Regions from separate parts of the Paenibacillus sp. WG02 genome, predicted to be linked through region 3. Evidence: predicted binding sites of a transcription regulator. Region 3 holds the regulator's gene; each other region holds the start of a gene.
What was found. The regulator Rex, encoded in region 3, represses fermentation and respiration genes when NADH is low (regulators of the CRP and FNR family bind a similar motif). The targets are predictions, from matches to a motif close to TTGTGAAATATTTCACAA.
Positions count from the first base shown of each region.

Region 1: ACBP55_RS08835 (nitrate/nitrite transporter) is a predicted target of Rex. The motif match lies at 3,961-3,978, and genes of this name have one in related genera.
Region 2: ACBP55_RS35655 (hemerythrin domain-containing protein) is a predicted target of Rex. The motif match lies at 6,481-6,498, and genes of this name have one in related genera.

Region 1 is NZ_AP036016.1:1,854,049-1,864,747, reverse strand. It holds gene nirD (nitrite reductase small subunit NirD) at 1-4, opposite strand, end outside; gene nirB (nitrite reductase large subunit NirB) at 34-2,460, opposite strand; gene ACBP55_RS08835 (nitrate/nitrite transporter) at 2,704-3,945, opposite strand; gene ACBP55_RS08830 (ANTAR domain-containing response regulator) at 4,409-5,059, shown strand; gene ACBP55_RS08825 (anthranilate phosphoribosyltransferase) at 5,056-6,087, shown strand; gene ACBP55_RS08820 (peptidoglycan-binding protein) at 6,134-6,901, opposite strand; gene ACBP55_RS08815 (alpha/beta hydrolase) at 7,399-8,448, opposite strand; gene ACBP55_RS08810 (helix-turn-helix domain-containing protein) at 8,603-8,935, shown strand; gene ACBP55_RS08805 (IclR family transcriptional regulator domain-containing protein) at 8,818-9,099, shown strand; gene ACBP55_RS08800 (helix-turn-helix domain-containing protein) at 9,247-10,699, opposite strand, start outside.
Region 2 is NZ_AP036016.1:7,907,995-7,918,693, reverse strand. It holds gene ACBP55_RS35685 (cytochrome c oxidase subunit II) at 10-480, shown strand; gene ACBP55_RS35680 (cbb3-type cytochrome c oxidase subunit I) at 512-2,176, shown strand; gene ACBP55_RS35675 (STAS domain-containing protein) at 2,268-2,573, shown strand; gene ACBP55_RS35670 (putative bifunctional diguanylate cyclase/phosphodiesterase) at 2,627-4,654, shown strand; gene ACBP55_RS35665 (hypothetical protein) at 4,839-5,030, shown strand; gene ACBP55_RS35660 (methyl-accepting chemotaxis protein) at 5,110-6,393, opposite strand; gene ACBP55_RS35655 (hemerythrin domain-containing protein) at 6,562-7,104, shown strand; gene ACBP55_RS35650 (Crp/Fnr family transcriptional regulator) at 7,131-7,826, opposite strand; gene ACBP55_RS35645 (GAF domain-containing protein) at 8,120-8,584, shown strand; gene ACBP55_RS35640 (response regulator transcription factor) at 8,675-9,328, shown strand; gene ACBP55_RS35635 (PAS domain-containing sensor histidine kinase) at 9,321-10,427, shown strand.
Region 3 is NZ_AP036016.1:5,121,233-5,131,931, reverse strand. It holds gene ACBP55_RS23360 (CCA tRNA nucleotidyltransferase) at 1-610, shown strand, start outside; gene ACBP55_RS23355 (biotin--[acetyl-CoA-carboxylase] ligase) at 963-1,931, shown strand; gene panB (3-methyl-2-oxobutanoate hydroxymethyltransferase) at 2,176-3,033, shown strand; gene panC (pantoate--beta-alanine ligase) at 3,057-3,920, shown strand; gene panD (aspartate 1-decarboxylase) at 3,926-4,309, shown strand; gene ACBP55_RS23335 (tetratricopeptide repeat protein) at 4,389-4,982, shown strand; gene dinG (ATP-dependent DNA helicase DinG) at 5,073-7,928, shown strand; gene ACBP55_RS23325 (redox-sensing transcriptional repressor Rex) at 7,931-8,551, shown strand; gene ACBP55_RS23320 (anion permease) at 8,593-9,594, opposite strand; gene ACBP55_RS23315 (DUF47 domain-containing protein) at 9,660-10,286, opposite strand; gene ACBP55_RS23310 (amidohydrolase) at 10,533-10,699, shown strand, end outside.

The sequences.
Region 1 (10,699 bases), 3.3 Mb from region 3:
TCATAGTCTGCTCCTCCCGACTTCCCTCTTTTTCTAATTAAGCTCTACGACTTCATAAAGGTCACGTTGAATTTTTTTGCTATCAATCGCTTGTTTCCAAGGGTCCTTCGTCACAGAAAGAGCTAGATCCATACGAGCACACAATTGTTTGCGCTCTTCCTCATTCTCCACCACATCACGAATATGCTCGATACCAAGTCGGTGCACCCACTCGCTTGTTCGTTCACCATATTTACCCGTTTCACGATAGTACTGCAGGTAAGCTTCTGTATATTCGATAATTTCTTGCTTTGTCTTGATAGTAGTCAAGAGGTCACCCACTCGCACCTTCACACCGCCATTTCCTCCGGCATAAAGCTCCCAACCGCCATCAACCGAAACGACGCCTAAATCTTTGATCCCTGATTCCGCACAATTTCGAGGACATCCAGATACAGCTAGCTTCACTTTGGCAGGTGTGTTTAAGCGTTCAAAACGTTTCTCAAGCTCTATACCTACGCCCATCGCGTCACCCGTGCCGAATCGGCAGAAAGTTTCTCCCACACACGTTTTTACCGTCCGTAAGGCTTTACCGTAAGCATAACCAGAAGGCATATCCAAGGCTTCCCACATCGCGGTAAGATCTTCTTTCTTCACACCTAGTAAGTCTAAACGCTGTCCACCTGTAAACTTCACAGTAGGGACATTGAACTGCTCGGCTACTTCTGCAATACGCTTCAATTCCGTCGGATTGGTTACACCGCCATAGATCCGTGGAACTACGGAGTACGTTCCGTCTTTCTGAATGTTAGCGTGCATACGCTCATTTACAAACCGTGAAGTACTATCGTCCTTATAAGTCTCAGGGCTTACCATGCCTAAGTAATAGTTGAGCGCAGGGCGGCATTTCGAGCAGCCTTCTTCATTTTTCCAGCCAAGAACGTTCATCACTTCACGCACATGGGATAACCCTTTTTCACGAATCGCTGTAACGACTTCATCCCGTGTATGGTCTGTACAAGCGCATATTGTCTCTTTGGCAGCGTTCTTATCATAGGAAGCCCCTAGTGTAAATGCCAACAAGTCACTCACCAGTGGTTTACAACCGCCGCAAGAACGAGAAGCTGTCGTACAATTTTTCACTTCATCTACTGTCGTTAATCCTTGATCCCTGATCGCTGAACAAATCGTTCCTTTTGTAACGCCGTTGCAACCGCATATGATGGCATCATCTTTCATGTCAGCAACTCCTGATGACGCTCCACCGCTTCCACCTGAGCCATCCGTCAATATCGCCGTTTTCCCCATGCCGCTAATATCTGTTTCTTCCCGAATCATTTGCATCAGTCTCGTACCATCCGCTGTATCTCCGAAAAGAACGGCACCGATGATTTTATTGTCTTTAATCACAACTTTCTTATAAACACCGGTGAACTCATCATGAATGCGAATCGCTTTCGTACCTTCTGCTTCGCCGAACTTTCCGCCTGAAAATACATCAACACCAGATACTTTAAGCTTCGTATAAAGGATAGATCCTTCATAAGGACCCGTTTCCACGCCTGCCAAATGTTTAGCAAGCACAGCACCTTGCTCGTAAAGCGGTGCTACCAATCCATAAGCAATCCCTCGATGCATTGCGCATTCCCCAACCGCATAGACATTGGGAACGCTTGTTTGCAAATAATCATTCACGACGATGCCAGGATTGCACTCAACGCCAGCCTTTTTCGCAAGTTCAACATTGGGACGAATCCCAACAGCCATAACGATAAGATCAGCCTCAGCAACGGTACCATCTTTGAATTTCAAGCCAGTTACCCGCTTGTCGCCCACGATTTCTGCGGATTGCTTCTCGAGCAAGAAGTTGATACCTTGCTCTTCAAGCGCTGCTTGCAGCATTTTGGACGCTGTTCGATCCAGCTGACGCTCCATAATTGTATCTACAATATGAACAACATCAACCTTCATACCTAAGTTAAGGAAACCTCTCGCCGCTTCTAATCCTAATAAGCCGCCACCGATCACGATCGCTTTTTTATACTTTTTAGCGGACTCGATCATAATTTCACAATCCCTAATGGTTCGGTACGCCATAACCCCTTCCTTATCAGCGCCAGGCATTGGAATCATAAAGGGGTTAGACCCTGTAGCCAAAATTAATTTATCATAAGATACCGTCAGTCCTTTATCACTCGTTACGGTTTGTGCTGTTGTATCGATGTCTGTAATGGTTTGGTTGGTATGCAAGGTGATGTGGTTATTCGCATACCATTCATATGGATGAATGACGATGTCCTCTACTTTGGAATCACCCGCAAGTACGTAGGACAACAAGATTCGGTTATAGTTCGGATGCGGTTCACTGCCAAAAATCGTAACCTCATATTTATCAGGTGTAAGTTTAAGTAAATGTTCAACAGCATTAACGCCCGCCATTCCGTTTCCGACCAGGACCAACTTCTCTTTCTTGACTGTCATTGTGATCATCCTTCCCATCCGTTTACTATTAAAAGGTGCATTTTTGCTGAAAAAAGGGCCATTCGGGAGCGCACGCCCCCAAATGACAAATTGGGATATGGAGCTTGAGAAGTTCGATTTGAACTTCCAAAGACGGTAAGCAAGTAAACGTCTTTGCTCATGCAGCCTGGACACTCAAGCTGCATGAGCAAAGGCTTTACTTATTTGCCGCTGGCCACACGACCAGCGGCTTGAAGCTGTTACTTAAGCATGCACACTATCCATAGAAGCTGGAGCTACCTTCACTTTGCCGCCTTCACCGATCCAAGTACGTTTCCATTGCCCCTGCACAATGGCGATCAACAAGAGACATGTAATCGCAATAGCACTTAAAATTAGGAATCCTGGAGTAAAAGAACCTGTCGTTAGTTTCAAGTTACCGAGAATCTTGGGTAGGAAATATCCGCCTAAGCCGCCTGCTGCTCCAACGATTCCAGTTATAACTCCAATTTCCGTCTTGAAACGCTGTGGAACAAGTTGGAAAACAGATCCATTCCCCATACCGAAAGCCATCATGGCAATGAAGAGCATAATCGTAGTGAAGGAAAGTGATGGCAGTGTGGAGATGCCAGCCATCATCAAAGCGACAACACCGTACAAGACCATTAACATCCGAATACCGCCAATTTTGTCTGCCAGCCAGCCGCCTACTGGTCGGAAGAAGCTGCCGCCGATTACGCATAAAGTTGTAAAATCTGCTGCACGAACCGGAGAGAGACCGTATTGAGAATTAAAGAAAATGGTCAAGTAAGAGGCCATTCCGACGAATCCACCAAACGTTACACTATATAAAATACAGAACAACCAGGAATCTTTCTGTTTCAATACTTTGCCGTATTCCGCAATCGTTTTCGGCGCAGGTTTATTCGGGCTATCCTTTGCCAGTACACTAAAGATGATTAAGGTTAACGCAATCGGAATCATCGCAATACCGAAAACAACATGCCAATCTCCATAATGCTGCGCTATTCGGTTTGCAAATAAGGTAGCGAAGATCGTTCCACTATTGCCTGCCCCTGCAATTCCCATCGCTAAACCTTGATACTGCGGCGGGTACCAGCTGCTGGCAAGCGGTAATGCTGCCGCAAAACTCGCTCCTGCAATACCCAGCATCAGAGCAACAAAGTACATATCCCCCATCGTGTTTGCAAACTGCCAACCCCAGAATAAAGGTACTAAGGTTAACGTTAGTCCGATTTGTCCTGTAAGCTTAGGACCTATCTTATCTGTCAGAACACCCAATACCAATCTAAGTACGGCTCCACCCAAGGTAGGCAAAGCAACGAGATTCGCTTTTTCAGCAGCATTTAGATGAAAATCATTAGCGAGAATAACCGCTAGCGGCCCAAGAAGAACCCAAACCATGAAGCTCATGTCAAAATATAAGAATGAACTGAACAATGACCCTTTGTGCCCCACTTGCATAAAACTTTTCCGATCAACCATGCTTTCCCTCTCCTTTTGTGAGGCTTTTCGCCTTCTTTTTTCCTACCCAGACATGTTTGACTGTTCTTTGACAGAAAAGGCCGACAAACATACCCCAACATGTGTGTGGGATGCTTATCGGCCTCTTTGCCACTGCTGCCACATCATCGTGAACAGCATGTTAGATGATTTTCTGTAATTAGAACATAAATAGCCTATCCGGTTACGTATTTGTAAGGGGATAGGCGCCATTGCCTTCGTTAGTGGCACATCATTGTGCCGGTTTCTGAATTGATTATAGTATGACATTGCCATCGTGTCAATAAACATAACACAAAATTTTATATGTGAGATTCCCTCTACCATATCGACAAAATTTAAGGTCATATGCTATAGTAATGCCGTATAATAAATCATTTCATTAAGAAAACCTTACATGAAGTTGCCATTCGGTAAGAAGCTATCCATGATAGGAGGTATTCAAATGTTACAATCATTTATACTGATCGACGAGTTTAAACCAACTCGCTCAGCTACCTCCTCCTCGTCGTCGACTACCGAGCTGAATGTTACGGATAACGAAAAGGAGTCCTTGCCTGAAGCAATGCTGAAGGATTTGGGATTTCGTATATATGCAGCATCTAATGAAAAAGAAATTTCATTTATGATTCCCAAGGTCGATGCGGTATTATTATCCGTAGGCCCTGATCAAGTAGAGCCATGGCGCTCCCGTGTGCTTGCTCATCGCAGCCTTCCCCTTTTCTGGTGGTGTGATGCTCGCACTTTCCCTTCTAATGAATGTAGAATGGATGCGGGTATTGATGGTTTAATCGGCTCTGCGATGAGTCCTCTAGAAATTCACTGTGCACTGCTCCTTGGTGTGAATCATTACTTTAGGCGGACTGAATGGCATCAAGAGCGCGAACAGCTTCTCTCCAAACTAGAGGAACGCAAATGGGTCGATCAAGCGAAGCGAATCTTATGTGAAATCAAAGGCATCTCCGAAGCGGAGGCTTATGATTTTCTGCGTAAACAAGCCATGAATGAACGTAAACGTATGGTAGACGTTGCTACCTCCATCGTCAAGGTATATCAAATACTAAAGGATCAGAATCAAGGAGGTCGCAAACGATGATATCATTATTAAAAGAAGTAGGACGCGGAAAGCGCGGAGCCAGAGATCTTACCTATGAAGAGGCTTCCCAAGCAGCGGAGCTCATACTAACCGGAGCCGCAACACAAGCTCAAATGGGTGCTTTTCTCGTTGCAGAACGCATCAAAATGGAATCCCCCGAAGAGTTGAAAGCCTTCATCGATGCTTTGCGCCAGCGCGTTAATACTTATCCAATTCCCGGCAGCATGGATTGCGCCGGACCTTATGATGGACGCTCACGTACGTTCATCGCGACTTTGCCGACCGCGTTCGTTCTCGCGGCCTGCGGACTTCCAACTACGCTGCACGGCAGCCCAAGCATGCCGCCAAAATGGGGCATTACGCTGTCCGACGTGCTAGCGGCTCTTGATGTACCCGCGCTTGACGCTTCACGTGAAGCACTCATCTCAGCTGCAGCGCGAACAGGCTTCTTGTTCGCACCAACGGAGAGCTGGTGTGCACCGCTCGGAGAGCTGCGCGAACTGCGCAAGGAACTCGGTCTGCGGACCGTGTTCAACACAGCGGAGAAACTGCTGCGCTTTACGGAAGCACCATTCATGGCTGTCGGCGTGTTTCATGGTACTGTGTTCGAGAAAATCACCAATTTATTAATCGAATTGGGCGTCTCTCGCGGTATTGTTGTGCAAGGCATGGAAGGCTCCGAGGACCTTTCCATTGACAAGCGCACACGGACATACCTCATTCAAGAGGGTTCCAGTGAATTATTCATTGTTGATCCTGAAATTTACGAATTAATGGTCGAGGTACCGGAGATGGAATGGACTGCTCAGCTGCAAGCTGAAACGGCATTATCCGTTCTTCGCGGAGATGCCGAGCTCCCCTACTTGAATATGGTTTTACTGAACAGTGCTGTGCGTCTATGGGTTTCCCAGAAAGCTGGGTCCATTGAAGAAGGTATTTATTTGGCCCGACATGCGATTGAGCAAGGGGCTGCTCTACAAAAATTTACCGAGTGGACGGAAGCGATTAAGCCCGTATCTGCAACCTAATTTTATACTATGAAAAAAGAGCCCCAAAGGGCTCTTTTTTTCATTTTCATTTGCCAATAAACTGCTGGGTAAACATTTTACCGCACGGACCGCCGTTTACGATGCCGATCCCAATATGGGTGTAATCTTTGCTAAGAATATTCGCTTTGTGTCCTGAAGAATTCATCAGCGCCTCATGAGCCGCTTGGACACTTTGATTGCAAGCAATATTTTCTCCTGCCGCGTTATACGTAATTCCGAACTTCTGCATCATATCGAATGGCGAGCCATACGTCGGTGAGTCGTGGGAGAAGTAGTTGTTATCGACCATATCTTGGCTTTTTAGTCTAGCCGTTTTGGTAAGCGCCGGATCGACAGCTAGTGGGGAAAGTCCTACAGCTGCACGCTCCTTATTAACCAAATCCAGCATTTGCTTCTCCTCCACCGTCAACTCCGTAGTCGAAGGGACTTGCGGTTTAGGTGTAGGCTTAGGTGTAGTTGGCGGAGGAGCTGGTGTTGGTGGTGTCGGCTTCTTGGGAATTTTTAAATTACCATAAGCCCACAGGATGGATTGCAGCGTTTGATCATCTACATTCCCAGTCACAGGAAGGCCATATCTGCTTTGAAACGCTTTAACACCTAATGAAGTTTGATTACCATAGTAGCCCGTAATAGGTCCGCTATAGTAGCCAAGTGACTTCAGCATCCCTTGCACCGCATAGACATCAGGTCCCTTTGCCCCTTTACCATAGGCAAAAGCGGTGGTTGTGGATGAGCAGAACAATGCGATACAGATTAGAATAATCCAGACATGCTTTTTTTTACCCTGTAACATGCGTTTACGTTCACTCCCCGTCGTCTTCAGTATCATTCGTCACACAGTGGACGATAGCATTAGAATGACCAAATTCACGACTATTATCCATAATAATGAAATATGGGTTTGGATATCGCTTCGTGAGGGGAGGTTGGCTATCGTGATTACCAATGTTGTATTTTTTACAACAATTCACACGCCAAAAGGCTACTTTGCAACTTGAAGTTGCATTTCGTACAACATTTTGAACTCATTTGATGCGAAATGGTCTATATTGGGCTAAATTGTTGTACATTGTGCAACAATGAAGGGAGATAGGCGAGATTTAGGCATAAATTGTTGCACTTTTTACAACATCATTCAACAGCTAATATGAATTCAATCATCTAGCAACCTAAATTCTGCATATATGACGATTGATCCCGGTTTTAAGACAAATCTATGTGGAGTAAGATGGGTCGAATGAATCGACGGTCTCCATTATGCTGGAATAAAAATATTCATCTTCGATTGCCTTAGGCAAATATACGTTTAACTTCTTTAGCGATTTCATTGGCACAATCTTCAGCTTGCGGATATAATCCCGTCTTATCCAAAAACGCATGATCCATGCCGTTATACTGAATCAGCTTCGTCGGTACCCCCGAGCGTGCTAACTTGTTAGCGTAAGCTTCATCCTCTATCCTCAAGTAGTCAAATTCCGCCGTGACGATCAAGGTCTCTGGCATGCCGCTTAAATCGTTCGCCAATAGCGGTGCTACATAAGGATCAGTTAGCTTCGTGCGATTTTGCAAGTACAGATTTAGCAGCATGCCGCTGCCTCCTCGCAATCCTTCAATCCCAGCGACAATGAACTCTTCGTGATTACGAATGTCGTATTCATCCATACTCCATTTGAAATCTTCCGTTTCGACAGCGCCCATATTCACTGTAGGATAAATAAGCGCTTGAAATTTAATCATGCCGGTTCCTTTATCACGGTCCATCATGGCGCAAACCGTAGCCAAATTGCCACCTGCGCTATCGCCAGCCACTGCGACTCGCTCTGGATTAACACCGATTTCACTGGCGTGCTCGTAAACCCACTGAACAGTTTCGAAGCAATCCATTAGCCCTGCAGGAAACGGATGCTCTGGGGCAAGCCGGTAATCGACAGAGACCACGACAGCCCCCGCTTTTTCAGCCAAAGCTTTGCACGGGTTCTCAACAACGTCAACGGTTCCGCCAATAAAGCCGCCACCATGAAAGAATACGATCGCCGGTAAACCTCTTTCTTGTGAAGGCGTGTAAATACGCAGCGGAATCGGACCGTTCGTTCCCTCAATAACCTTGAAAGCGATCGCAATTTCAGTCTGAGTAACATCCTCGTTCTTCCATCCCATCATAGCCCTCATCGCTTTAACGAAATTCGGTATATCGGAAGGATTGAAATTTGGCCTCTCTGCCGATGCCATGGCTTCCGCCTGTTGCTGTTGAACACGGTACACTCGCGGGTCTAATTGACCCACAACATCCAAATCGGGAATCTGTTTGACCACTTTTACGTAAAGTTCTTTACTGTTCATGCCTACATCTCCTAACTCTCAAATGGTTTATCAAAGCTGGATTGGATAAGAGCGCTTATGTATGTATAATAATAGGCAATTGTGAACATAAACAATGCCATTGTTCCTCTATGCGGAACAGTAAAATGAATCGAAGAGGGGCTTATATCAACTCGTGCCGAATACAAATCCGCAAATCCTTTCTTCTGTTAAAAACGCCTTGCGCCTATTAAAACTGTTTACTGTGAACACGCCCGAAAAAAGGCTGACCGAGCTGGCCGATGAATTGAGTCTCGGCAAAAGCACAACCAGTCGGTTGCTGTCCACCTTACTGAGCGAGGGTTTGTTTTCCAAGATCCAATCACTCATAAATACAGGCTCGGCCAACGAATCGCTTCACTGTACCACGTTATTGTCACTACCTATTGGGACTTATCGCAAGCAGCAAGCCCTATTATTCAACGTCTTGCTCGCGAAACTTCCGAAGCACTCCGTGTTGCTGTATTAGAAGAAAACGAGATCGCATACATCCATCAAGTCGAGGGCACAAAAAAAGAAGATGTCGGCGCCTACGTAGGAGGAAGAAATCCCGCTCATTGTACGAGTTCCGGTAAAATGCTCTTAGCCTTTCAAAATGAGCTTGAACTGAACAAAATATTGAACAGCCAATAAAGTTGTAAAGACGGCAAAAGAGATTTCGCGTCAGTTCGGTTTTCTGAAATAATCTGATAAAGCTCCTATTATGAGAAACAGCGGTTCACATCCCCATACCTTCTGGGTTGTGACCGCTGTTTTTCTGATCCTACAAGGTCGGTATTTTCAATATGCACTCGTACGCTCGCCCAGCTGGATGTTGTTTCTTCGATATTCACTTGGCGTAACACCTAGATACTTTTTAAAGATACGGTTAAAAGAACTCATGGTTTGATAGCCTGCTTGAAGCGCAATTTCTTGAATTTTCATATCCGTTTGCAGAAGCAAATGAACGGCTTGCTTGATGCGGAATTCATTAACGAAGTCAACGAAGTTGGTTCCTGTTTTTTCCTTAAAATAAGTGGATAAATAACCACCAGTAATATTAAGTTTTCCTGCTATTAGATCCAATGTGATGTCTTCCGAGTAATGGTCTTGCAAATAGTCCACGATAAAGCTGACGATCGGGTCGTGTTCTTCCTTTTTCAACCGGATCAACCGACCTGTTTCGTTCAGTATCATCTCGAAATATTGTTCCAATTCCTGGGTAGTATGCATGAGCCGGATCGATTTCGCCGAACCCACCACATGGTTTGTTTCCAGATTCAGAGAGTTTAACATTCGCTGGACTTTATCTGTGATTTCCTCCGCGAACCGATAGAAAACAGGCGTGCTCACCTCTTTCTTTTTCATTTGCTTAAGAACCCGACGCAGCGTTTGTAGGACCAGGGTATCGTTTCCTTCCTGCAGGTTGACGTTGATTTCCTGTTCCAGGGTACCTGGGAGCAAGAAAGACTCCTCTTTCACGTCCTCGTCATATAAAATCCTTGTCTCATCGTCAAATGGGCGATGTTTGATCAATTTCACGACTTGTTCATAGGCAGAAGTCTGCTCAGAAGAGTGTTCATATAAATCACTAACGGCTATTGTGAAAAAAAAGTAGTCCTTATCGGTTGCCAGAACATGCTTAATCGTATTTAAAACTTCCATCCACTGTTGAGTCTGATCGTTGATATACACAATAGACAATATTTGATCCGTTTCGATCTGAAAGGTATGGGCATCGTTCAATTCCTTTCCCATCGCTTGATTGACATACTCCCTAATATAATAGGTGGCGCGTTCCTTTTCCTCGCTTATATCCTGAGAAAACTGCATTTTGAACGTTAGTTGAAACAAGATAAAGCGAAACGGCTGGTTCATTTCATCGGAAGCATGGATCTCATCGGGATCACCATGGATACGTTTTAAACGGTTCATGTAACCATAATAACGTAGAAGTGACGTTTTTTTCTCCAAGTTCATGTGGGCATCCTGATTCGATTTCAACATGAAACCAATATTTTCTTTAATCAGGTCAAATTCGTTCGTGTGTTTGGCGAGCGTATTTTTTTCGTTAAAATGCCGAATCGAATCTACTATTTTTTTAACCGGATTGTTAAACCTCATGCTAAAGAAGATGGACACTGCAATGCTGATTAGGACCGAAATGACGAGAAGCGCAATCAGAGTCATATTCAAATGGAATATCTGGGACGAAATCGCGGCATCTGGGACAATATTGACGTACGTAAACCCA
Region 2 (10,699 bases), 2.8 Mb from region 3:
GTTTAAGCCATGCATATTCATAAACTTGAGAAAATTTGGCTAACGATTGGCATCAGCATGCTGTTCGTATTCCTTGGCGTTTTGGGTGTTTCTGCGTTTGCCATGGGGGTAAAACCGCCAAGTGAGCACCATCATCGGATTGATCCTGCGAAAGTAACAGAGACTGCCCCTTTTGACAAACCAGGATTGTATAAGACCGGAGAAAAAGAATACGAAGCGGTGATGACCGCTTTTACATTCGGATATGCCCCAGACAAGATGGAAGTTCCTGTTGGTGCAACGATTAAGTTCGTAGTCACGAGCCAGGATGTCGTTCACGGCTTCGAAATACCAGGGACGAACGTAAATATGATGATAGTTCCAGGCGAAATCAGCCAAGTGACGCATACGTTTACGAAACCAGGCGAGTACCTAATTTTGTGCAACGAATATTGCGGTGGAGCGCATGAATATATGAAAACGACGATTATCGTGAAATGACGGGAAGAAGCACAGAAGGGTGGAAGTCTGCATGAAGAAAGGGCAGTTGGAATTGTTTGAAAATAAATTCGATCTCAAAGACGGGAAGCTGGTCGTTGCACACATCATCGTGGCTTTCGTTGCACTGCTCATCGGAGGGATCGCGGGGCTGCTGCAAACATTAGTGAAGAGCGGGACGGTCAAGCTGCCGTACGGCATCGGTTATTATGAACTGCTGACTGCGCATGGCGTATTAATGGCGATCGTATTTACGACCTATTTCATTATAGGCTTTCTATACTCAGGTATTTCATACACGTTAGGTGGAAAGCTGCTTCCGATTGTTCATCGCATGGGATGGCTTGGATTTGCTTTCATGACGGTGGGAACAGCCCTCGGGGTAGCAATGGTTTTGACAGGAAAAGCGAGCGTCTTGTATACGTTCTATGCGCCCATGAAAGCTTCGCCTTACTTTTACATCGGATTAGCCCTATTGGTGGTAGGGAGCTGGATTAGCGGGTGGGGCATCTTCTATCAACTGAAGTATTGGAAAAAGACGCATCAAGGCAAGATCTCTCCGTTGTTTGCATTCATGGCGGTCATCACGTTCCTTATGTGGCAAATTGCTACCATTGGGGTTGCTGCCGAGGTGCTGATTCAGCTCATTCCATGGTCTTTCGGATGGGTGGAAACGATTAACGTAATGCTCAGCCGTACCCTGTTCTGGTACTTCGGCCATCCGCTCGTGTATTTCTGGTTAATGCCTGCGTACATGTGCTGGTATGTCATTATTCCGAAAATTATCGGAGGCAAAATCTACAGTGACGCTCTCGCCAGATTATCCTTTGTCCTCCTCCTGTTATTTTCCATTCCTGTTGGCTTTCATCATCAATTGATGGAGCCGGGCATTAGCTCATTCTGGAAGTACCTGCAGGTAGTCTTGACCTTCATGGTGGTCGTTCCGTCACTGATGACCGCTTTCTCTTTATTTGCAACTTTTGAGATCAATGGTCGTGCCAAAGGAGCTACAGGTCTGTTCGGTTGGATAAAAGTCATGCCATGGAAAGATGTGCGATTCTTCGCGCCATTCCTGGGTATGCTGATCTTTATTCCAGCTGGCGCAGGCGGATTAATCAATGCAAGTAATCAAATGAATGCAGTGGTTCATAATACGTTATGGGTAACAGGGCACTTTCATTTGACCGTTGCGACGAGTGTAGCGCTCACGTTCTTCGGAATTACGTACTGGCTGCTTCCAGCCGTAACGGGCCGTGTGCTGACTAAGCGCATGAACAAGCTTGGGATTATTCAAACGATCATTTGGTGTGTGGGCATGTTCTTTATGTCAGGTGCGATGCATCTCGTCGGACTATTCGGTGCACCTCGAAGAACGGCATTCACGACCTATGAGGGAAACGTGGATGCGGCAGGCTGGATGCCCTACTATGTATTCATGGCTATTGGCGGCACAATATTATTCATTGGCGTATTGTTGATGGTGTACAATGTCTTCGCCCTGCTTCGGGCGCCAAAAGGTGTGACAGAGTATCCAATCGGCGAAGCGATGGAACAAGCAGAAGCGACTCCGGCCTACTTGGATCGTTGGAGTGTGTGGATTAGCTTGTCGGTGGCGCTGATATTGATTGCTTATACAGTACCGTTAATGGATATGATTATGCATCCAGGCGTCGGTTCCAAAGGATTTGTCACTTGGTAAAAGGAGAGAAGCACCGAACTTTATGTGAAGTAAAGCTGGTGCTTTTTCACAATGAAGTGAGGCTGGAAAATAGGGACCTGGAGGGGTAACAATGTTTCTAGATGTTCGAGTGTTCGACGGACAGGTGAATGTAACGCCTAGGGGCAAAATTTATGTGGATGAAGCAACGATCATAAGGGAGAAGCTGTTTCCCTATTTGGACAAGGGATGTAAGCAATTTGTTTTTCATTTATGTCATGTGGATTATATCGATAGTTCCGGACTTGGCGTACTGGTTGCGCTTCAGAAGAAAGCTCATCTTAGCGGCGGAGGGGTGGTCATTCAAGGTCTACAGGGTGATGTCAAAGAACTGTTCGAGCTGACTCGTTTAACGAATGTTTTTGAGATTCACCCCTGATTTAGCCATATTTACATGTGAAACAAGTCGCTGACCTGGAGGTGATAGCATACATGAAAGATAAGCTGCGGCTTTATGCACGTGTTTTTAACAAAGTTATGGAATCCATCATGATTACAGATTCTGGAGGTATTATCCTTTCGGTCAATCCTGCGTTTACAACGACAACCGGCTATACGGAGGAAGAAGTGGTGGGTCAAACGCCGCGTATTTTGTACTCCGGTAAACAAAAACCTGAGTTTTATATTCATATGTGGGCAACGATTCATGAAACGGGTGGTTGGAAGGGCGAGATCTGGAACCGACGGAAGAATGGGGAGCTGTATCTCGAATGGCTGACGATAAGTGCAGTGAGGGATAAGCGGGGCAAAATAACCAATTATGTAGGCATTTTCATGGATATAACGGAGCGCAAGAAGTCTGAGAAGAAACTGCAGCTGCACGCCAGAGTCTTCGAAACAGCGAGTGAAGGGATTATGATTACGGATACGAAAGGAACGATATTATCAGTCAATCCGGCATTTTCCGAAACAACTGGCTTTACGGAAGCTGAGGCTTTAGGTCGAACCCCGCGCATGCTGCATTCTGGCGTGCAGGATGCCGAATTTTATATTCAAATGTGGGCATCGATTCATGAAAGAGGCAGCTGGCAGGGCGAGGTCTGGAATAAGCGAAAGAATGGGGAAATCTACCCGGAATGGCTGACGATTAATACCGTTAGGAATGAGAATGGCAAAATCTCCAATTATGTCGGGGTTTTCACGGATATTACAGAACGTAAACTGTCGGAAGAGAACTTAAAATATTTGGCTCATTACGATGTATTGACCGGGCTCCCGAATCGATTTTTATTTCATGACCGACTGAGTCATGCCATCACGCAGGCCAATCGGCAGGGCCACTGGGCTGCCCTGATGTTTATTGATCTCGACCATTTCAAACTGATTAACGATACATTGGGACATGCAGTTGGAGATCAACTGCTCCAGAACGCCAGCAAACGGCTGGAGAGCTGCGTTCGAACCAGCGATACGGTATCACGACTGGGCGGCGATGAATTTACGGTCATTCTACCCTACATTGATGAAACCGAAGATGCGCTTCTTGTAGCGCAGAAAATACTGGAAGAGCTGGCTCAACCTTTCTTCCTAGCCGAACAGGAGCTGTTTATAACGGCCAGCATTGGAATCAGCATTTATCCCTTGCATGGAGAAGATAGTGAAACCTTGATCAAACAAGCCGATTCGGCCATGTATCGAGCCAAGGAACAGTCCAACAATTATCAGCTGTACACTTCAAATATGAACGCAACCTTCTACCGGAAAATGAAACTGGAAAACGGGCTGCGAAAAGCAATGGAGAAAGATCAATTAAGAATTGTGTACCAGCCGCAAATGGACATTCGAACGGGCAGGATCAACGGCATAGAAGCCTTGCTTCGCTGGCAGCATCCCGAGATGGGAATGGTTTCGCCGAATGAATTTATTCAGATCGTAGAAGAAAATGGACAAATTGTCGAAATCGGAGAATGGGTGCTGCGCAAGGTTTGTGAGCAGAACAAGGCCTGGCAATCCGCAGGCTATCCTCCCTTGAAATGTGCCATCAATCTGTCGCCCCGACAGTTCAAGAATAAGAATTTGATTGAAACGGTCAAGCAAATATTGAAGGAAACGGAGCTGGATCCGAGTTATCTTTGCTTCGAAATTACGGAAAACATCAGCATACACCAAATTGAGTCGGTACTGACGGTTCTGCATGATTTTAAAGAGATCGGGTTGGAGTTAGCCATTGATGATTTTGGCAAGGGACATTCCGCTTTAAGTTATTTGAAAAAGTATCCCATTGATACATTGAAAATTGATAAATGCTTCGTTCAGGGTATTGAGATGGATCGAGGGAACGCATCGATTGCCAAGGCTATGATTGATATGGCTCACGGTTTGGGGCTCCGAGTGATTGCCGAGGGCGTGGAAACGGAAGATCAGTTGGCTTTTCTCAAGGATCTCCAGTGTGATTCTATACAAGGATTTTGGTTAAGTCGACCGCTGCCTCCTGAAAGGATTGAATCCTTTTTCGGGTGACGAGCTTATCTTTGGATAGATGGTTACCAATGTTGTATTTCCTACAACAATTCACACGCTGAAGGGCTATTTTGCAACTTGAAGTTGCAGTTTGTACAACATTTTGGGCCCATTTCTTACGAAATGGCCTGTTTAGGACCAAATTGTTGTACAAGATGCAACAACGAAGGGAGAGAGGCGAGATTTGGGCAGCAATTGTTGCACTTTTTACAACATCACTCATTCAACAGAGAATAGGGATACATTCATCCGGGAACTCAAGTTAGCATATGCGGCGACGATTGATTCCGATTTAAGACACTTCCATCTAGAGCTTGATTGGATGAATGAATCGACGGACGGCATAACCGGTTATTTGATGGCTGACGAAGGTTGATCAAGCATACGATTAAAAGCCTTCCTACATGCTTCAGCAGTGCATGTAGGAAGGCTATTTCCAAGGACAGAGACCGATTTCATCTCACTTTGAAGATTTCAATTTGTTTCTTTAAACTTGCGGATTGATCTCTCAATACATCGGAGGATGCAGCGATTTCCTCCATCACGGCCGTCTGTTCCTGTGTTGAAGCGAATACGCCTTTCGCGCCTAAAGAGATTTTGGCAGCAATGTCGGTGACATCTCGAGCTTCATTTAAAGTGAGCTGTACTTGATCAGCTTGGCTTGCGACCATGGATGCAATATGATCCACGAGTTGATCGACCTGATTAGCTTCACCGACAATACTTTGAAGCGCTGAAGCGGTTGTCTCCCCATTCGCGGCTTCTTTATTAACCATTTCGAATTGTTGTGTAATTTTGAAGACGACATTCTTGACCTCAGACTGAATTTGATCGATAAGCTGGTTAATGTCATGAACCGCCTGCGAACTTTGTTCGGCAAGTTTCTTCACTTCACCCGCCACTACGGCAAAGCCTTTGCCGTGTTCGCCGGCTCTCGCGGCCTCAATGGAAGCGTTCAAGGCTAATAAATGCGTTTGATTGGCGAATTCACCAACAACGCTCGAAATATCGCTGATTTGCTTCGCATTGCTTTCCAGAAGCCGCACGGTATGTATAGATTCTTGATTAGAAATTGCAAGGCTTTGCATCCCATTAACTAAAGACTGAATCACTCTTGCACTATCCTTAATGGTAATAATCATTTGTGTCGTTAAATGCCGGGCTTCATGGGCTTCTTTATTAATCGCATCCGTGGTTCTCATGATTTGTTCGACGGACATAAACATGGTTTCGGAGGATTTCGATTGCTGTTCAGCTCCATGGGAGATGTCTTCAATCGTCGTTGTTATCAGTTCCACATGAGCTGCTGCATGTCCAATCGCTGATCTCAATTCATCCACATGCATATCGGTTCCTATGAAGTTGACTGAAATTCCATCAATGATTTCTCTTAAATTTCCGATCATCAGCGAGAAAGAAAGGCTGAGTGCTCTTAATTCATCATCCGATTTACTTGGAGTAATCGTAATTTGCAAATTCCCTGCGGAAGCTTCATTAGCTGCGTCTGTAAGCTGAAGTAGGGGTTTAATGAACCATTTTGCCGCAATCCATCCCAGAAATCCTGTCCAGAATATACCCAAAGAAAGGGTGATCCAGATGAACAGCCAATCCGGCATGTAATCTTTAAATAAACCTTGCAGGGTAAAAATAAAAAAAGCACTTGTCCCATAGGTTACAGTGGATACTAACGTGATGCCAAGTACCATTTTCTTGACTATGCTCAATTTAAATTTCTTCATCTTCGTCAGTCCCCATTCTGCCTTTTTCTGTGATGATTTCTTCCAATAAGTACTTTCCAAAAATATAGCAGAGTCTTGAAAACGTAGATGTGATGTTTCTCACAGCGATAATCGGCAAAGCATTTATACTAGAGATAGAAGCAAAAGACGTATGTTGGAGGGATGAATATGGCACCACTTTCAATAACCTGTATGTTGGGAATAGCCTCATCCAACCCAGATGAACTTGATTTTGCCACGGATCGTCTGAAGGAAGAGCATAACCAATTAAGACAGCAGCTAAAGGCTCTCGAACATAGCGCTAAGGAAGTGAGCCTGCTGGATGATCCTGCGGAGGGCGTTCAGGTCTTGCAGCAACTAAGGCAGCAAACCGCTGATTTTGTGGAGGCACTGGAGCGCCACGCGGAATGGGAGGACCAGGAGTTGTTTCCCTTTCTGCTTGACTATTTTCATCGACAATCGGCTCCATCGATCACTCCCTCCTTTTGGGTACTGGAAAAGGATCACCAGCTGGCGATTTCATTTATCCAGACCTTCAATGAAACCATCATCGATTTAACGCCAATTGTCATCAAAAAACAGCTGATTGAGGCTGCGGCACATCTCATACAGGCCTGTTTAATCTTAAATGATCACTTTACGATGGAAGAACAGCTCGTAATTCCTTTAACGGAGAAAGTGCTTACGGACCTTGAATCCTTCTTTTCCTAGTTAAATGGACCATTTCAATCGGAATGCTACATGCGGCAAATCTCTTTCGGACAGTTTTCGCAGTGGCATACATCGCGGAGATAGGTTAAATCCTTAATCACGATATGGCCATTTTGAATCTCAAGCGCATCTTCCTTCTTCATATCACTCAACATCCGATTGACACTTTCCCGTGTAGCTCCTATCATATCGGCCATTTCTGTATGATTGATCTTGTAATTGATCAGCGTATGTTCACCGTTTGGAACGCCATACGAATTACTAAGTCTGATAAGTAACGAACAGAGTGCGCCTGGTTTTCCGTACATCATCAAATCACGGAACTTCGTTTCGGTCATGCGGTGCATAAGCCCCATCCATTTCATAAACTCGATGGCCAAATCCCCATGCTGCCAAAGTAAGACTTCGAGGTCTTTTCGTTGAATGACCCCGATCTCACAATCTTCTGTTACTTCTGCACTATAGCTTTGTACAGAGTTCTGAAAGGGATCGATCTGACCGAACAAATCACCAGTCTGATGCAGAGATAGGATAAAGCTTTTACCCGTTTCCGACAGCTTGGTGATACGCACTCCGCCTTTCATTACGTAGTACAATTTATCCGCGACATCACCTTCCCAGAACAGATAATCACCTTTCTCCGCATGTTTCACATACATAATGCTTTGTAATTTATGGAAATTTTCTTCGGAAAAAAAGGCGAAAATACCTTTAACAGCCATCTGTACCAACTCCTCAACGTTTCTTTGTTATCTCTATCTTAACGGGTTCAGATGGTTTTGTTTATCGGGAGTTCTGCTGATCTTTTGGGGGAAAACTCCCTATATGGTGTGAGATAAATCACAAGTTAATCCCTTACTTTCCTGATGACTCCTGAGGTAATTTGCAGGTGAATTCGCGCAATGTCCTGATTGCGAAATCAGGGTTTTCCCTGACATACAAGATGAGTGGAAACGTCTACAATGTTAATTAAAATAAATCGGCTCTGGTGCGTAAGGAAATGGAGGTGGCCTATATGGCTCATGGGGATGCAAACATCATAGAAGAGCTGGAGCGTTTGCGAAGCCTAACGTCAAGCGATTTTATCGCACTGGCGCCATTGCATGACAAAGCCGAGCGCATTCGTTGGAAGTATGCTTCAGGCAGCAGGAATGAGCGCTATCAGCAAATGGTGATTAAATCAGGCCAAGGATTAGCGGGTTCCGTCCTGCGCCTAGGCAGATGGGTGAAGCTCGATGACTCGCATCCTGACTCCGATCAAGTGCGACGAAGTTGTCCTGTCCTACTTGCCGAGCAATTGCAGACAGCAGCTGTATTTCCAATTTTAACGGATTCCGATAATCTCTTGATAAAAGGCTTGCTGTTCATTGGCAAAAGAACACAGCCCAGATATACGGAGGCCGAGCTCCTTGTCGTTCAGGAAGGTCTTCCTACGCTGGCTTGGTATCTGAAGGAGAATACAGGGGAAATAGCAAAATGAGTTCCATTATTGGAATTCATTTTATTTGTTATTAGTAATACAATAGGAGTAATGATAGGGTAGTTCTAGCCGATTTATTGGAGGATGGGTATGCCGAAAATTCTGGTAGTTGATGATCATGCCGTAGTCAGGTCGGGATTAATGAGCCTGCTGAATGGTAAGCACAGCATGGAAGTTATCGGAGAGGCTGCCGATGGACAAGAAGGTATTCAAGCAGCCCAATTGCTGAAGCCGGATGTCGTATTAATGGATTTGAACATGCCCCATGGCATGGATGGACTTACAGCAACAACAGAATTGAAGCGTCTGATGCCGGATTTGGCGGTGCTGGTTCTGACCATGCATGACGATGACGAATACCTGTTTAGGGCGATTCACGCCGGCGCCTCAGGGTATATATTGAAAAGCGCTCCGCATGAGGAGCTGTTGACAGCTATCCGCTCCGTTGCATCAGGAAACGCCTATTTGTATCCTACAGCAACCAAAAGGCTGATGAGTGAATATATAGAACGCTTGAAGCATGGAGAAAATATAGGTCCTTACGAATCCCTTTCGGAACGTGAGAAGGAAGTTCTGTCTCTGATTGCCAAAGGATTTTCCAATAAAGAGATTGCCGAACAGTTGATTATTAGCGTAAAAACGGTTGAATCGCATAAAAGCAACGTAATGGAGAAGCTAGGGCTCAAAACGAGACCAGAGTTGGTCAAGTTTGCGGTGAAGAAAGGATTGTTGAATTTTGAGTAAGGATGAAAACAGGGAGTATCCGGAAGTGATTGGTGAAAATGTAACCGAGCTTATAGCCCACATGGATGAGTATATTACTGACTCTTTGTTTCAAGCTGATTTGAAACAGTCTCTCAAGCAGTTGTCCAATGTAAAGTTCGCTCTAGATGAATCTTCCATTGTTGCCGTGACGGATCATAAAGGGAGAATTCAATACGTCAACGATAAGTTTTGCGAAATCTCCCAATATACACGTGCTGAGCTTCTCGGGCAAGACCACCGGATTATTAACTCGGGCTATCATCGGAAGGACTTCATGACCCTCTTGTGGCAAACGATCTCCTCTGGCAAGGTGTGGCGCGGAGAGATCAAAAATAAAGCAAAAAGTGGCGGATTCTACTGGGTAGATACGACGATTGTGCCATTCGTAGATGAGCAAGGACAACCCTACCAGTATCTTGCGATTCGTAACGAAGTGACGCAATTAAAGCGTGTCGAAGAGGAACTGCAGCTTATGATGTCGCAGGTGATGCAAATTCAGGAGGAAGAACGAAGAAAATTTTCTCGTGAGCTGCATGACGGTATCGGACAGAGTCTGTTTTCCCTGTTGATTCAGATGGATAGAGTGATCGGGGAAAGTGAAAAGTCTGAAATATCCGGGCTTCGGCATGTGGTTTCCGGAATCATTGAAGAAGTTCGTAATTTGGCGTGGGAAATCCGTCCGTCTGTTCTGGATGATTTGGGTGTAGTGCCGGCCATTCGAACCTATATAGAAAATTACACGGGGCATTACGGTATACGGGTCTTATTGGATAGCAATTTGCGTAAGCGATTGGGAGCGTTGGAGGAAACGACCATATACCGCGTTATACAGGAGGCTCTTACCAACGTGGCCAAATATGCCGATGTATCAGAAGCTAACGTGTTCGTTCATGATAAAGAATCGTTTGTTGAAGTACGCATCGAAGATCGGGGAAAAGGTTTTGTTCGCAGTGGTGGCTCCAAAGGAGTGGGGCTGTTCAGTATGGAGGAAAGAGCCAAGAGCATTGGCGGTCAAATCACTATTCATTCTGAAATGGAAAAAGGGACGACAATCACCTTGATTGTTCCGAAAAGGTGAATCATACATCCCTGCGGAGTGCTGAGCTCATTAACTATGCTGGAGCCACATCTAGCGAGAAGATGATTGTAAATGTAACGAAGTAGGTTATTGAAGAGGCTCACCCAACTCATCTAAGAGATGAGTTGGGTGAGCCTCTTGTGCGCTTGGGCAGAGCAATTGACTAAGGCGTGTGATTCACTGGATAGCTCCCACAGCAGCAGTGGAAAAGCTCTGCGAATCTCTAGCAAAAGAACTATGATTAATTTCATTTGTACATTTTGTTTAATGCT
Region 3 (10,699 bases):
AAAGCAGCTGCCGCTGCCTTTTGAGCAATGGCTCGCCTGGGATGACGCGCTGGACGCTGTCAGCGCGCTAGAAGGGCAGCATGACCGCTGGGCCATGCTGCTCATGCTTCTGGAGATGCCGGCGGACACGGTCCGCACGGCGCTCCAGGAGCTGACCTTCTCCCGCGCCGATTGCGAAGCGGTCGTGGCGGTGCTGGCCCTGCGCGAGGCTGTGGCCGCGCAGCTTATGAGCGGCGGCGCTTCGCAGGACGCCGCATTCGTGCAGGACTCGGCTCCGCTGGAGCGGGTCTGGAAGCTTGGCGCGGTGCGCAGCGGCGAAGCCGCTGCCCGCGCGCTTCTGCGGTTGCTGCGCGTGCTGCCGCAATGCACGGAGAAGCGCGGCGAGCTCGCGCGCTTCCTGCAGAACGCCGCGCCGGAGCTGCTGCGACGCGGGGAGGCTTGGCTGAAGGAGGTCCCCTGCTTCAGCCTGAAGGAACTCGACATATCCGGCACGGATTTGGCGGTGAACTTGGCCGGCAGCCGGGCCCATGGATGGGCATGCTGCTGCAGCAGCTCCTTGAACGAACCGCGCTCGGTGAAATTGCGAATGAGCGAGAATCACTTTTACTAGCCGCGCGTGCTGCGAAGTAGCAGCGCAGCGCGGTTTTTTTATTATTTGAATGATGATATTATGGGTGTAATCCGTCCACTCGAGCGATGTTATAGTGGATACCAATGTTGCATTTTCTACAACAATTCACTCGCCAAAAGGCTATTTCGCAACTTGAATTTGTAGTTTGTACAACATTTCGAGCCCGTTTGTTGCGAAATGGCCTAAAAAGGAACCAAATTGTTGTACATTCTACAACAGATTATAGAATAACTCTGATTTACATCCACAATGTTGCACGAACTACAACAACTGCAGCATTACCAGATGAATCAATTTCCAAATAAATTACCGATAGATCGTGAGTGATCGTATGAATAAACGTATATTAGAGCTGTTCCAAGAGTCTCCGGAAGCTTACGTTTCCGGCGAGGAAATCAGCCGACGACTTAACGTTAGCCGCACTGCGATCTGGAAGCATATCGAAGAGCTTCGATCGGCAGGCTATGAATTTGAAGCAGCGCCGCGCAAAGGGTATCGATTGCTGAGCAAGCCTAATACATGGCAAGTGAACGAACTGTTGAGCGGGTTGAGAACCAAGGTGCTTGGCCAGAAAATCCATGTTTACGGGGAAGTCGAATCTACGCAGACCATTGCACACGCTCTCGTTGCATCAGGAGCTCCTGAGGGAACGCTTGTGCTGGCTGAGGCACAGACAGCGGGAAGAGGCCGAATGGGGCGTGCGTGGCATTCTCAGGCCGGTAAAGGGATCTGGATGAGTCTCGTGTTAACGCCGCGTATTCCTGTTTTTTTCATGCCTCAATTAACGCTGCTTAGCGCGGTAGCTCTGTGTCGCTCCATCCAGAAGGTTTGCCAGGTAGACATTGGTATTAAATGGCCCAATGATCTTCTGATTAAAGGGAAAAAGGTAAGCGGTATTTTGCTAGAAAGCAGCGGGGAAGATGAAAGGCTCAAGTATGTGATTGCAGGGATTGGCATCAGTGTGAATTTGAAGAGGGAAGATTATCCCGAGGAACTGCGGAGTATTGCAACTTCACTAGCGATTGAATCGGGATCAGACATCCCAAGAGAAAGTTTGGTACAAGCTTTTCTATTAGAATTTGAAGAACTTTATGCGCTTTATATGGAGAAAGGCTTCGCCCCAATCCGTTTGCTTTGGGAGGCTCTCAGTGTAACTTTGAAACGTCCAATTCGCACGCATTCACCTTCAGGTGTTGTTGAAGGCATCGCTGACTCGCTGGATGACTCAGGGGCATTAACGGTAATCACGCAAGATGGAAAGAAAATAAAGATCTATTCCGGAGATATTGAACTGAAGTAAAGGTATCAATTGGAAGCAACATTTGGTATAATAGCATGACAAGGCGGTATCCTTATAGGAACTGCACTTGAAGTTTGACGGTTGTATTTTTTTTACAAAGGAATAGGACTTGAAACAAGATGTTGGATTCTGCTCTGAGCCTTATGGGACCGAGACAGAGGGATCATTGGATTCTTTCTGCATGCGATCCTTTTAGCTCTTAGCTAAAAGGTTTTTTATTTTATATAGGGAAGCTGGGATATCAATGGAACAACGTAAGCCGCTTACGACAGTTAAGATGAGAAAAATGAAGCAAGATGGCATTCCCATTACCATGGTAACTGCTTATGACTATCCCTCAGCCCGATTGGCTGAAGAGGCTGGAATTGATGTAATCCTTGTGGGAGATTCGCTGGGGAATGTCGTACTAGGCTACGATTCAACCCTGCCGGTCACACTGGATGATATGGTTTACCAGACACGTGCCGCGGTGCGAGGAGCTTCAAATACGTTCATTGTAGTAGATATGCCTTTCTTAACTTATCATGGAAGCTTGGACACGACATTTCGAGGTGTTGCCCGTTTAATGCAAGAAGGCGGAGCTAAGGCGGTTAAGCTGGAGGGCGGAGCTGAAATTGCGGCAACCGTTAAAGCGATCACGGACGCTGGTGTGCCGGTCGTCGGACATTTGGGTTTAACTCCGCAGTCCGTACATCAACTTGGTGGATTCCGCGTACAAGGACGCAGCTCTGAGCAAGCCGAGAAACTGCTCAGTGATGCCAAAGCTCTGGAGGAAGCGGGAGCTTTCGCGGTGGTCTTAGAGCTGGTGACTGACGAGTTGGCTGAGTGGATAACGAAGCAGTTGTCGATCCCGACGATTGGCATTGGTTCAGGCATTCACTGTGATGGGCAAGTACTTGTTTATCATGATCTGCTTCAGTATGGTTCTGACAGTGCTGCCAGAAAGTTCGTAAAAGCATACGCGAATATAGGGGAAACTATTCGTGCTGGTATAGGCGAATATGTGAAAGAAGTGAAAGCGCGGGCATTCCCTGCGCAAGAGCATACGTTTCATATGGACAACGATGTTGTTGAATATTTATATGGCGATAAGGAGAAGTGAGAGCCGTGGAAGCGATCCAGACCATGGAAGTGATTCATTCAATTGCTGATTTGCGTTCTCGCATTAAGGACTTCCGACGCAAGAACGACCAATCGGTTGGATTTGTGCCCACAATGGGCTATTTACACGAAGGCCATGCTAGTCTGCTCCGCAAAGCACGGGCTCAAAGTGGACTTGTCGTGCTAAGTATATTTGTTAATCCGCTCCAGTTCGGTCCAGGTGAGGATTTCGAGCGGTACCCGCGCAATACGGAGCGGGACTTGCAATTAGCCGAAGCGGCGGGTGTTGATTTGGTGTTTATGCCATCTGTGAGCGAAATGTATCCTGCACCAACGCGTACTACCGTCAGTGTAACTGGTCTTACCTCCAGACTTTGCGGAGCATCGCGGCCTGGACACTTTGATGGGGTCGCAACTGTCGTGAGCAAGCTGTTTCATATTGTCCAGCCGGATCAAGCCTTTTTTGGCCTTAAGGATGCCCAGCAGGTTGCTGTTATCGAACAAATGGTGCAAGATCTCAATCTCGACATTGAGATTGTTCCTTGTCCTATATTGCGTGAAGCAGACGGGCTGGCAATGAGTTCGCGTAACGTGTATCTGTCTGAGGAAGAACGTAAGCAAGCTATCGTTTTGTCTCAATCCTTACAGAAAGCAAAGGCATATGTGGAATCACATGCAACTTTTACACCGCAGGAGCTTGAAAGCTTGGTCAGCCAACATCTTGCAACTGCGTCTTTAGCCATCATTGACTATGTAGAGGTACTTGCTTATCCTACTTTAGAACCTTTTGAAAATAGCCATCATACCGATTCTATTATTATTGCTTTGGCCGTGAAATTCGGCAAGACGCGTTTGATCGATAATTTAATTTTACAAGTCAGGAAGTGACCTCCATGTTTCGAACCATGATGAAAGCTAAAATCCACCGTGCAACCGTTACGGAAGCGAATTTGAACTATATCGGAAGCATTACGATTGATGAAGATTTGATCGATCTGGTTGGTATGCTGCCGAATGAGAAAGTGCAAATTGTGAACAACAACAATGGCGCTCGTCTCGAAACTTATATTATTCCGGGGCCGCGCGGCACAGGTGTGATTTGTTTGAATGGGGCGGCTGCCCGATTAGTTCAGACCGGTGATACGGTAATTATTATTTCCTATGCGATGATGACGGAGGAAGAGGCCAAGAAGCATCAACCAACGGTTGCCATTATGGGTGAAAATAATAAAGTTGCGCAGCTTTTGAAGGAAGAAGAGCATTCCACGATCCTTTAAGAGGATGAATTCCATGCATGAAATCGGCTCTGTTTACAAAGAATGAGGATAAGCTTTCGAAGCAAAGGTGGGATGCAAAATGTTTAAGCATTTATTTTCCACAATGAACGAGGTTTTGGAAGAAATCCAAAAAGAATATCCGAATAGTGATGTGGAAAAAAAGGCGGAGCTCGACGAACAATTACAGGTGTTGAAGACGATGAGCGATGAGTTCATCGAGGCGTGGCTGCTTTTTGAGGAGAAGTTGGGAAAGTTTTATGGGGCCGTACCGATGAGTACCCAAACCCTTCATGATGAGCTAATGGATTTAGATGTGTCTGGGAAACAGACGGATGAATTCATGCGGGGCCAGGGATTTTACAAACTTTATATGTACGATCAAGCGATCAAAGAATTCGAAGTGCTGATTCAAAGGCAGCCGGATTTCTTGCTGGCTCGGGTGTATTTAGCGATGGGGCATTTGCGCAAAGGGGAGTTTGGAGAAGCTTATCAACACTTCAAGTTCCTTCTGCCCTTGACCGACAATACCAAGATGAAGGCTATTTCCTACAACGCAATGGGCTGCATACAAGTGCAAAATCAGAATATGGAAAAAGCTTTTGAATATTTTCAAAAAGCGTATCACACCGATCCTTCTTGCATGGAGCCGCTGATCAATTTGGACGAATCCTAATACGGAAGCGGCTAACTGGGTATTCCCTTTTCCTAATAAGATTTGGTATGCTAGGAGAAGTGCAGGACGAAAGGATTGAAGGTACACGTCATGAAATTTGCGGTTTTGGATTTTGAAACGACAGGAAGTCAGCCTGCGGACGAAATTATTCAGGTTGGACTCGTCATTATAGATCAATTTCAAATTACTCACAGGTATACTTCTCTGGTAAAACCAGGGATAAGTATACCTTCTTCGATTACAACACTTACAGGGATTACGGAAGAAATGGTTGCGGATGCACCCTCACTAGACCAAGTCATGGCAGATATGTTTCCGCTGTTGTTCGATAGTGTACTTGTGGCGCACCATGCGGCTTTTGATCTTTCTTTTTTGCAAAAAGGATTAACGAAAACAGGATACCCGCCCTTCACAGGACGTGTGTTGGATACGATGGATTTACTTCGCATCTTATTTCCCTCTATTTCGAGTCTTCAGCTCAGCATGGTGGCCGGTTTGTTTGGTATTGATCATGAAAGGCCGCACCAAGCGGATAGTGATGCGGAAGTAACGGCGGCTATATGGATTATATGTTTGGAACGCTTGCTTGGGTTGCCACTTCTAACTATTCAGCGCCTGCAGCACATTTTCGAAAACGGGAACAGCGATTTAGGCTGGTTCCTCGATGAAATATGCATCTACAAAGAGTCTATCACTAGTGTGGATATGGATACGAATCGATATTTCCGGCAATTTACGCTGAATGTCACGGATTGGGGCGAAGAGGAAGATACGCGCAAAGACTCCGATGCGGATGATTTAGGTTCTTCTTTTACAGAGTTCCATCAAGGTTTGAAAACGGCCTTACGGGAAAAATTCGAAATCTTTGAAGACCGTGAATCCCAAGAGCAAATGATCCGGGAAGTCGAGAAGTCACTCGAGCAAGATCAGCATTTGATGATCGAAGCGGGAACGGGAACCGGGAAGTCGCTTGGGTATTTGATTCCATCCATTTATTATGGCATCAAGTATGAGAAGAAAGTGATTGTCTCTACACACACGATTAACTTACAAGAACAGCTTCGTGAGCGGGATATTCCACTCTTGAAGGAAATTTTCCCTATTCCTTTCAAAGCTGCTGTGCTCAAGGGCAGAAGTCATTACTTATGCTTGCGTAAATTCGAGACAAAGTTAACGACACGTGATTACGAGAATGGGAAGGAAGATCCGATCACGGCCGCACAGATGGTTGTATGGCTAAGTGAGACGGAACATGGAGATGAAGAGGAGCTTCATTTTGGAAATAAGGGTGCGCAGTTCTGGTATTCGGTTGCAAGTGACACCGATTCTTGTTTGAATCGCATGTGTCCCTGGTATAAGAAATGCTTCTATCACCGCGCTCGGAATGATGCAAATACGGCCGATGTGATCATCACGAACCATTCCCTCCTTTTCACGGATATGAAGGCTGAGAACCGCCTTCTACCGTCTTACAAGCACCTTGTCATCGATGAGGCACATCACTTCGAAGAAGTGGCTAGTAAGCATCTTGGCATTGAGCTGCATTCTTCTGCATTTTATCATTCGTTGTTATGGTTATATAAAGATAATCGCAGCGGCCAACTGCCGATGCTGCGGTTTCGGTTGCAGAAATCGGATGAGCAGCCGGAACGCGCGGCCGCTTGGAGTCAGACCATTGACGGGCTCTTTCCCAAAATTGTGAAAATCAAAGAGGATTGGGATCGGCTCAGCGAAGCGCTCTATGAGTTGTTATCTTCAAGAAGCGATCCTTCGCAATCGGAAAACTCACAGTATGTACTGCGGATGAAGTCCGAAACGCTTCCACCCGAGTGGCGAGAGCTTTTGATTATGGAAGACAATATTTATTTGAATGCCAATGATTTACTCCGCACGCTGGATAAATTGTTAAATGAAGTGAAGGACATGCAGGAAGTCTTCGGGGTCCAAGGTTTAGTCACCGATTTGAATGGCACGGTAAAGGAACTGTATAATCACCGAGATGCTCTGCACTTTTTTATGAAAATGGCCGATGAGGGTTATGTGTATTGGATGGAAGCGGGTACCTACGCCAAATCGAAGTCTCTGCAGCTTGTATCCGTGCCTACCGATGTAAGCGGTCTGCTGCAGCAGCATTTCTTTGAGACCAAAGACAGTATTATCCTGACCTCCGCGACATTGTCTGTTAATAAATCTTTTCAATATTCAGCAGATCAATTAGGGTTAGCCATTCCTGAGGATGAAGAATCGGGCAAATTGAAAACCGTTCAATTGCCATCTCCATTCAATTACAGAGAGCAAGCACTCGTCGTAATTCCTCGCGACTTCCCAATGATCAAAGGTGCAGGTGATCCTGTTTTTATCAACGCGCTAATTGATTCGCTTAGTGATGTGGCCCGTATTACAAAAGGACGAATGTTGATTTTGTGCACGTCGAATCGCATGCTTAAGCAAATTTATGCGGGGATGAAGGACCATTTGAAGCCTCATGGGATTACCGTGCTCGGGCAGGGGGTAGACAGCGGCAATCGGAGTAAACTGACCCGGATGTTCCAAGATAATAAAATGTGCGTCCTGTTGGGCACCAGCTCGTTCTGGGAGGGTGTCGACATTCCTGGAGATGCACTCAGCTGTCTTGCTATTATCCGTTTGCCGTTTCAACCTCCGAATCACCCTCTAGTTGAAGCTAAGTGTGAAAATATAAAGAAACGCAACGAAAATCCATTTATGAAATTTTCAGTTCCGCAGGCTGTCATTCGATTTAAGCAGGGCTTTGGCCGGCTTGTCAGACGTGCATCCGATAAAGGCATCGTTATCATCTATGATACTCGAGTGATTGATACGTATTATGGCAAGCACTTCCTTTATTCATTGCCTGGTCCGAAGATTGAGCATATGACGACTGAGCAAATGTTACCTAGGATTGAAGAGTGGATGGGGGAGGCGTAAAGTTGAAAACACAAAAAATATCGGAAGCAGTCGTCAGGAGGCTGCCCATTTATTTACGCTTTCTGAATGAACTTGCAATGAAAAATGTATCGACGGTATCCTCGCAGGATTTGGGTCAAAAGCTCGATCTGAATCCGGCTCAGATTCGTAAGGATTTGGCTTATTTTGGAGAATTCGGGAAAAAGGGAATCGGCTATGACATTGCTTACTTGATTGAAAAAATTAGACAGATCCTGAAGTTGGATCGCCATATTCAAGTAGCTCTTGTTGGAGCGGGTAATCTAGGCCGCGCTTTGTGCAATTATAATACTTATTTACGCAATGATATGAAGATTGTCGCTGTATTCGATGCAATGCCAAGCAAGGCCGGGGAATCGATCAACAACCTAATCGTTCAACCGATGCATGAGATGAAGAAGGTTTTATCTGAATTAGGCGTCCGCATAGGCATCATAACGGTCCCAGCGAACGAAGCTCAAAATGTAGCCAATCAATTCGTAGATTGCGGGATTGAAGCGATACTGAATTTTGCTCCCGTCATTATTAAGGTTCCTCCCGAAGTGCGAGTGCACCATGCGGATTTTACAACCGAATTGCAAAGCTTAGCTTATTATTTGGATTAGAAAAAGGCACGACCCGATTAGCTTGGGTCGTGCCTTTATTTTTAGAAAATGAGTCTGAACAAAACGAAGTAGATCGAGAATGCGAGAGCGATGCTGATCGGAATCGTAATAACCCAAGTGATCAACATGCGTCCAACCGTGCCCCATTGAACTTCATGGAAGCGCATGACACTGCCTGTCCCGATAATCGCGGAGGAAATAACATGCGTCGTTGACAATGGTTTACCCAAAAAGGTAGAGAATTGAATAACGAGTGATGACGTTAAGTCCGAAGCAAAGCCATTGATGGGCTCGATTTTAACTATTTTACCGGAAACGGTTTTAATAATTCGCCATCCACCGATGGATGTTCCAAGCCCCATGGCTAAAGCGGCAGCAATTTTCACCCAGATCGGTACTTCCAAGTCTGTTTGAACACCAGCTGCTACTAAACCAAATACGATAATACCCATTGCTTTTTGTGCATCGTTACCGCCATGGGAGTAGGAAAGCAATCCCGCGGATAAAATTTGCAAGGTACGGAATAAGCGATTTAGCTTCGATCTTGATGTGTTACCAGACCATAAAATGATGTACTTGATCAAGATCATAATTAAGTAACCCAGGGCGAAAGCAATAATCGGCGATAGAATCAAAATGATAATAATCTGCGTAAAACCACTCCAATTCACTGCATGAACTCCGGCGCCAGCGATAACTGCTCCGGCTAGAGAACCAAGAAGTGTATGCGAAGAAGATGAAGGAATGGCCAGATACCATGTCAATAAGTTCCAAATGATGGCGGCAAGTAAGGCAGCGATGACGATTTCAACGCCGTGTTCAATTTTGGCTGGGTTGGCAATGCTTCCACCAACGGTTTTGGCAACCTTAGAGGAAACCATGGCTCCGACAAAGTTGAGTGTGGCAGCCATGGCGATGGCTACACGCGGACTTAAGGCTCGTGTGGAAATGGATGTTGCAATCGCATTTGCCGTATCGTGAAATCCATTAATGAAGTCAAAAAGTAAGGCGAGCACAACGATGACGATTAAATAAGTTAACATGATTTCCTCCTAAGAGTTTTCCATATGGAAAACTATCTTCGTACCACATAGGACACGAATGTGTCTTATGAATAACGAAGTACAACGCTATCAAGGATATTGGCTACATCTTCACAAGCATCTGTTGTTTCTTCCAAACGCTCATAGATTTCTTTTAGTTTAAAATCTTCATACGGGTCTTTGCGTGTGATGAAAATTTGACGAATCCCTTCGCGCATCAAACGGTCTCCGTCATTCTCGAGGGAATTAATAGCAACCGTATGCTCAGGAATTTGCATGTATTTTTTCTTCGCCAGAAGCTTGAACGCATCCAGCATATGCTGGCAAGAGTCTACAATGACAGCCGAAAACTCTTTCATATAAGAATCTGTATGTGATACAGCAAGATAGTCGAAACGAGCGATTGTAGCTTCTATACCGTCTGTTACATCATCCACTTTGGAGGCTAGAACCATAATATCTTCACGATCAATTGGTGTAATAAATACTTTGTTTAAACCTTTAAAAATTTCGTGAGTAATCGTATCGCCTGCGTGCTCTAAATCGTTAATCGCTTTAACATACTCAATAGGCGGTTTATCCCCCATCATGGCTGTGCGAAATAGTTGAGCAGTTTGCAAGGCGTTTTCTGCAGCACGGATGAGAAGTTGCAAGAAATCGACTTCGTTCTTTTTTGTGAATAACGTTGTCATATAATCCTCCTATATTTTGCTATATGCACTAGATTTTGATCGAATATATAAGATAAACAGACCAAATGGTAGAAAAAACTCACGAAGTTAAAAATATCATAATAATTGTGTTTAAAGCAACGAAAATTCCGTGAAATTTTACAATTTCTTAACATAGTGAAGCTTCCTTGATTTTACAAGCTCGAAGAGGTAAAGTTTATAAGGCAGTGTTTGTTAATAGAATGAGCATAGAGAGGGATTTTTAGTATGAAAAAAACATTAATTATGAACGGTATTTTTATCTCAAATCATGCAGAAAAATCGTCTATCAAGGGCTGTATGGTAATAGAAGGCAGCCAGATTACATACATCGGTGAGGAAATACCTGAACCTCGAGAAAATTATGACGAAGTTATTGACGGCAAGAACAAGCT